Regions from separate parts of the Shewanella sp. MR-4 genome, predicted to be linked through region 1. Evidence: riboswitches for the same ligand, from Rfam matches in the RefSeq annotation. Region 1 holds a riboswitch; the other holds the start of a gene.

Region 1 (3,692 bases):
AGGCTAAAGTTGGTATAGCATAGGCGAGATAACCCAGATAAAAACGATAAAAGGAAAGATCAGATGAAGCAGCTCAGGTTATTACTGTTACGCCATGGAGAATGCGAGGGCGGGGCGATTTTACGTGGCCGAGTCGATGTGCCACTGAGCGACAAGGGCTGGCGGCAGATGTCGGCGGCGGTGGAGGCGCAGGCGACTGTGTGCCACGGCATTTATAGCTCGACCTCAAGGCGCTGCGCCGAGTTTGCCAAGGCCTTTGCGGCTGAGCTGCATTCGAGTGCGTCCGTGGGCATGAGTTTAGATGCGCCCGCGCCTTTGCCGCTGAAGGTCAACTTGCTGGAGGAGTTACAGGAAATAGCCTTCGGCGATTGGGATGGTTGCCTGCTCGATGACTTATATCAACGCGACGGCGAGCGGATGGCGGCCTATTGGCAGAATCCCTGGGAGGTGACGCCGCCCAATGGCGAAGCCATGGCAAGTTTCGAAGCCCGAGTCGATGGGGCGATAGAACAAATCCTCGATAAAGAGTTTGCCCTGCTGGCGATGGATGATGAACAGGCCCACGGCGAGTTTAATGCCAATGCACCCGCGGCCAATATCTGGGTAGTGACCCACGGCGGGGTTATTCGCCATTTGATGTCAAGGGCGCTTGGGGCGGTGAAAACCTTAGGTTTTTACAGTCAGCTCGCCTTACCCGTGGCGGCGGTGGTGACGATTAATGTCCTCGAGGATGAGCAAGGTAAAAGATACTGGCGTTTAGACTGGCCCTCGGGCCACTGTGAGTAGCTTAAACGCATCTGCCATCGGTATGATGAAAATTTTCTGATTTAAACAGCATTGCCTAATGAGCAAGATATAGGATAATGCTTTTCCCTGACGTTTGAGCCAGATAACGAACCCAGTACGTTAAGCTCAAAGGTCGCAGAAATAGGTGTTAGGAATTTTGTGCGATTGAGTGCTATTGCTTAAAGGCAACAGTATTTAAGCGCGCCGGATAACCCAAACATAATAGGGAATCGGGGAGCTGCCCGTCAGTAGCCCGAACTGTACCCGCAACTGTGAGTAGTCGAAGCATTTTGCTTCTTACCTACGAGTCAGGATACCTGCCTATTTCTGTTTTCGCTGCGTGCAGCCTTAGTTCTCGAGCGGGTAACTCGAGGGAGCAGAAGATGACATTAATGAGTTTCGCCCTGTTGGCCCAAGCGGCGGCAGGCACAAATAACACCAATCAATATCCATGTGGGAGCAATCGTTAGTGATGCATTCCACATCGAGCCTTGCGCCCTTAGCGCCCGCTGCGACTTCCGCCAATATGGCACTTCAAGTGAGCCAATTGAGCTGGGCGATTGAGGGAAAAACCATTCTCTCGGAGATAAGCTTTGCCCTGCCGAAGGGGGAAATGCTCGGGCTGATTGGCCCCAATGGCGCGGGTAAATCCAGTTTGCTGCGCTGTTTATACCGCTTTATTCGCCCTGCTAAAGGGCATATCAGCCTGTTTTCGCAGGATATTAGCGAACTGTCGCCCAAGGCGTTTGCCTGTAAAGTGGCGGTGGTGCAGCAGGATACGCCGCAATATTTCGATATGACCACAGAGCAATTGGTTGCCATGGGACTCACGCCCCATAAGGGGATGTTTGATAGCCATTCCAGCGAAGACAGTGACAAGATTGCCAAGGCGCTGGACAAGGTCGGCCTGAGTCATAAAGTGCATCAGCAATACGATCGATTATCGGGCGGTGAGAAGCAGCGCGCCCTGATCGCCCGTGCCATAGTGCAGCAGCCGCAGTTATTGATTTTAGATGAGCCGACAAATCACCTCGATATCCGCTATCAAATTCAAATCTTAGAGCTAGTGCGAAGCCTTGGGATCAGCGTCATCGCCTCGATTCATGACCTGAATTTAGCCAGCGCCCTGTGCGACCACTTATTGCTACTGGATAAAGGGCTGGTGAGTGCCATGGGCACGCCGGCTCAGGTGTTAACCGAAGAACGTATCGCCGAAGTGTTTGGAGTATGCGCCCAAGTGACGCCCCATCCACAGCATGGTAACCCCTTGATTAATTACTTTTATGGTTATCAAAAGCCTAAGAGCGATACTGCGGACGCAGCGAGTGACTCCCACCCAGTTTCGGCTCAAGCGTTACCTCCTGTGGCCTGCGCCTGTCATAACCCCGGGGCGCCTAACGCGGCCTTGCACAAGCATAGCGTTGAACCCACGCCATGATAGACACACTCAAATTGGTGACCATGAATTTTTTTAGCCACATTTTTACGCCGCTCACCCGCCAGCAATGGCTGATTTTAGGCTTGGCGGGCTTTGCCCTGCTCACCCCCATCGCTGCCGCGAGTTTTGGCGCGGCAAACATTAGCTTTTTAGATGTGCTGCATGTGTTTATCAATAAACTTAGTCAGCTGTTTATGGCTGATGAGGCCGTGAGCTCCAGCAGCATGACAGAGCGGATTGTGATGGAGCTGCGACTGCCACGGATTTTACTCGCCTTTGTGGCGGGGGCAGGGCTGTCTTTGGCGGGGAGCGTGCTGCAAACCGTGACCCGTAACCCCCTTGCCGATCCTTATCTGTTCGGCATTAGCTCCGGCGCCTCCTTTGGTGCCGTGGTCATGCTGACCCTGTTTACCAGTTCTGGCCTGTTTGGCAATGGGGGCGCCATTGCCAACTCAGGGATTTTTAGCGGTTCGGGCAGCTTTGCGGGGCTGCTCTGGTTGAGCTTACCCTTTGGCGCCTTTATTGGTGCCAGTCTGTCGGTGCTAATCGTGCTGGCGTTAGCAGGGTTAGGCCTTAAGAGCCAGGTAGAGCGGATGTTGCTCTCTGGCGTAGCCACCTCCTTTATGTTTGGCGCGTTAACCAGTTTACTGCTGTACTTTGCCAGCCCGCAGGCCACCGCATCGGTATTGTTTTGGAGCCTTGGCAGTTTTGCTAAGGCCAGTTGGTCGCTGTTGGTGCTGCCGTCCTTAGTGGTGCTGGTGAGCTTTTTGATTATTCTCGGTTGGAAGCGCCAAATCATGGCGTTGCAGGCGGGGGATGAAACGGCCCATACCTTAGGGGTGAATGTGCCTAAGCTGCGCCTCAATATGCTGCTGCTCTGCTCGCTTATCACCGCCATTTTAGTGGCGACCTGTGGCGGCATTGGCTTTGTCGGCTTGATGATCCCGCACACAGTACGTTTGTTATTCCCCGGTCGTCAGCCCATCTTATTGACGGGGCTGGTGGGCGGCCTGTTTATGGTGTGGATAGATGTGCTCGCCCGATGTTTGCTTGGCAATCAGGAATTACCCGTAGGGATTATTACTGCCGCGATTGGTAGCTTCTTCTTTTTGCTGATTTTGCGTCGGCGCAAGCTATCGAATTAGTTGTTTGCACGCTGATGTTGATAAGCAATTGTTCGATAAGTGATTGTTGAAAGAGAAATTGCCCAACTCGAATGAGCCAAATTCGTACTTAGTGCGTATAGCAAATCGCTGCCGAATGCGTCGTAGTGGTTGTTCTAGAATTGTAGTTGCGAACGCATCGTTGCGAACAAATCGTTGCGAACGAATAGTTGTAAATGAATAGCTGCGAGCGTATTAGCCAATAAGTTATGAGTAGCGGCTCCACATGGGAGCCTAAATTGCCACTGGAGCGTGAATGTCTCAATCTACCCTGTTATTTCAAATCGAGCCTGCGAGTCGAGCGC
Region 2 (3,692 bases), 1.8 Mb from region 1:
GGGCCTTACGGCGGCAATAGTTTGCAGGTGCAGGATGAGTTAGTCGATGTGGTCGATATCTTTGCTAAAGGGCGCAGTTTTATTGCCCTGAAAAAAGACGCCAGCGCCGTAGTGTGGGGTGAGGTTGAAAGTTCGACCAATATGAAGAAGTTGCAGTCGCAGCTGACGGATATTAAACATATCGAATATTTTCAAAATACCTATGCCGCTTTGAAAAAAGATGGCTCAGTGGTGAGTTGGGGTTGGCGCAGTGATGCTTATCCGATCCGCAGCGCTCTTAAGGATGTGGCGAGTCTCACGGCAAACAGTTGCGCGTTTGCGGTGTTAAGTCCGACGGGGGATGCCCATTTCTGGGGCGATGGCATTAACTGTGGCGTCGATTGGATCAAGAAAACCGATATCACAGGCGTGAAAGAGATTATCAGTGTCGGCCCGGGATTCTTGCTACTGCGTGACAACGCTGCGCCGCAAATTCTCGCTGACGATACGGATTACGCCTATCTGTTTGGCTTTCATCATGCTCAAGCGATCCTCGACAAGTATTGGCAGCAAGGCAGCAAAATTACCCTAGGCAAGTCCTCCTTTGCCTTTACGCGCCCCGATGGCAAAGTGGTGCCTGTCGGTTATCGGGCAAACCTTAAAAATGTCGAGCAACTGATTGAACGCATTCCACGCCTCACTTGGTTAGCGCCGGCAAATGATGGTTTTGTGGGGATCAGTGAAAAAGGAGAATGGGTCTCTTGGTCGATGAATCTCGGAATGTTTGATAAACCGCCGGTACAACCTGCCGATTCCTTGGTGATTAAGCCACTGGAATTTACCCCCGCTGCCCAATGTGAGACCCCAGAGCAACGGCAGGCGATTTTGAGTCAGGCAAGGCCGCAACGTAAAATCAATTGGTCATTTGACTAATCTAGCTTTTAGTCTTTGAGTAATGCGAAAGGCTGGTGAAACGGGGTTCATCAGCTTTTTAAGCCATCATAGACCTTATCTTTGGCTGTTATCTGAAGTTTTACAGTTGTTATGACTGTATAAGTGTTATTTCATTTAGCATTTTAACTGTTATCTTATTTACATCTTCGCTAGAATACAGGATGTTTTCTATGCAGTTTCATATGTCGTATTAACCATACCAATGCGATACAAGGATGATAATAATGAAATGTATACCCCATATGCAGATGAGGTTATGGCAGGGCGCGAGCGTATTAATGCTGTGCAGCCTAATCGGCTCTGAATCCGTCGAGGCAAAATTGGATATGCCTCGCAGTGAAAGTGGCGCGTCGCACACCCATGTGTTGCCTGTCTTTAGTCAGCAATTAGGATTTAACCTGCCAGCGGGGTGGCGCAAAGCCTACCATGAAGAACGTGCGGACATGTTTATGGCGGAATTTGTGCCGGAGCAGGAAGCGCTTAATCAATGGAGTGCGCTGTTTTGTGTGCAAGGCTTTAAGGGCATGGCCGAAACTGCCAGCCCGGAGCAGTTTTTAGATGCGATGGCCGAGTCATATCAAGCCGCCTGTGACGGTGAAGTGGTCTATCAGAAATTGGGTGATACCCAAGTGGATGGTCACGAAGGCTTTCAGGCTATTCTCGGATGTACCACAATGCCGCATGTCCATGGCGCGACTCAGTTTAATCCCAGTGCCTTTACCTCAAATCCCCAGGGCGAAATTGGTTACTATACCGTGGTAAGTGGTAACAAGGACTTGTATTTACTGCATAAATCGATGCGTGGCGATGTGTTTTCTGCCGATAAACCTCCCTTGCAGGCGGCTAATAGTGCCGACTTTATTTCAGGCTTAGCGCCCTATTCATTAAAGTAGTTATCAGTCGACAGACGGATGAACATGGACTTTCATCCGTATAGACGTCTATAATGCGCGCGCTCAGGCTTGATATGCCACGAGCCTTATTGGGCGTTAACTGGTTTTTCGCCCTCTGAACCTATTTTTAGTCAACCTTCTGTGGTGCTTGCGATGCATTCGTCGCGAGATAATCGGGAAGCCAGTGAAATTCTGGCACTGCCCCCGCAACGGTAAAAGGTGAGAGACGACCGCATTCGCTAGGCGTTCAAGAAGAACCCGATAAGCAATGTGAAAGGTCAGTTTCGAGTTAGTCCTTCTATTGCTTGGATTAACATAGCCTAAGTCCGGAGACCGGCCCTAAAGGTGTTTTTGAGATTTCGGTGGGCAGATCTCAAAATGCGATAGTGACTGTCAGTATTTGTTACTGAATCAACGGTATCGTGGCGCCAATGCCCCGTTTTCCTTGCAGGAGTTAAAGGTAAAATGGGAACACATCCAACAAAAATCGCGCTGCTGATCGGCAGCCTTTGCAGTTTTTCTGTTATCGCCCCCGCCGTGGCGGCCGATGATGCCAGCGTTGCCAAAGTCGATGAGCATATCGTCGTGATTGGCCGTTCAGACAAGACCCCCTTAAATATTGCCGCCAATGTGAATGTGATTGATGCCGCTGCGATTGAGCAGAGTGGCGCAACCAGCTTGACCGAAGTGTTACGTGGTCAAAGTGGTATTCAGCTGTCCGACAATAACATTGGTACTAGCTTCGCGATGCGCGGCTTTAGCGCCAGCACCGCCGTTAACAACACCTTGATTTTGCTCGATGGTCGTCGCTTAAATAACATCGATATCGCCGCCCCTAGCCTGAATGCCATTCCACTCAATTTAATTGAGCGTGTCGAAATTTTATCGGGCAGTGCGGGCGTGCTCTATGGTGACCAAGCGGTAGGCGGGGTGATCAACATTGTGACTAAGTCACCTGAGAATACGGGCGGCAGCGTGCAATTATCCGGCGGCAGCTTTAATACCTATGAAGGTCGCGGCGATGTGTCGGGCGCCATCAATAAAGATTGGCACTATTTCCTGACCGGTAGCTACAACCAAGGCGATAACTATCGCAAGCACAATGCCAATGAAACGGGTTCTATCCTTGGCCGTATTCAATATAAAACCGCCACAGATTCTTTCTTCGTTGAAACTAGCTATTACGATGATGATCGCGAAAATCCTGGCTCGTTGACGGTGGATCAGTTCAAGGACGATCCACGCCAATCTTTCAATAGTAGCGAATATGTTCATGAGATGACGACTGCTGCGCGCAGCGGTTATCAGCATCAGCTAAACCAAAACTGGGCGTTAGCGGCGGATCTGGATTACAGCGATACCTTAGTGACCTCATTAAACTGGGGCGCGGGTAGCCAAAATACTCGCTCGCTGCTGATGTTTAGCCCTAAAGCACTCGCTAATTACAGCACCCGTCAAGGTGAGCTAAACCTAGTCACTGGTTTGGATATCAGCCGCGGTAAGGCCGAGTTTGACTCTATGGCGCGCAGCAACGTGCAGGAAATGCAAAGTGCTTACCTGCAAGCCACTGTGCCATTAAGCCACACCTTAAGCTATGTGGTGGGTGGCCGTTATGCGCGGGTGACCGACGATCTGGTCGATGGCAATGTGTATCCAAACGGCATCGATTTAGATGAAGATGCGACCGCATTCGAGTTCGGTTTAAATTACCGTCCGAGCGCCGAGCACAGATTCTATCTGCGTGGCGATGAAAACTTCCGCTTTGCTAAGGTCGATGAGCAAGCCTACACCCCGAAAGATGTGTATGGCTTAAAGCCGCAGACAGGCCGTTCCTATGAGGCAGGTTGGGATTGGACTGTGGCGAGC

Evidence for each region. Region 1 has a riboswitch for cobalamin ahead of SHEWMR4_RS04365 (ABC transporter ATP-binding protein). Riboswitches for the same ligand answer to the same signal wherever they lie in the genome.
Region 2: it holds a riboswitch for cobalamin, as region 1 does, so the genes downstream of both, SHEWMR4_RS17270 (TonB-dependent receptor) here and SHEWMR4_RS04365 (ABC transporter ATP-binding protein) in region 1, are expected to answer to the same signal.

What each region holds. Positions count from the first base shown of each region.
Region 1 covers NC_008321.1:993,616-997,307, forward strand. The annotation lists gene SHEWMR4_RS04360 (histidine phosphatase family protein) at 64-786, shown strand; cobalamin riboswitch at 967-1,126, shown strand; gene SHEWMR4_RS04365 (ABC transporter ATP-binding protein) at 1,259-2,224, shown strand; gene SHEWMR4_RS04370 (FecCD family ABC transporter permease) at 2,221-3,369, shown strand; gene cobT (nicotinate-nucleotide--dimethylbenzimidazole phosphoribosyltransferase) at 3,644-3,692, shown strand, end outside.
Region 2 covers NC_008321.1:3,942,619-3,946,310, reverse strand. The annotation lists gene SHEWMR4_RS17280 (hypothetical protein) at 1-912, shown strand, start outside; gene SHEWMR4_RS17275 (hypothetical protein) at 1,158-1,826, shown strand; cobalamin riboswitch at 1,952-2,183, shown strand; gene SHEWMR4_RS17270 (TonB-dependent receptor) at 2,292-3,692, shown strand, end outside.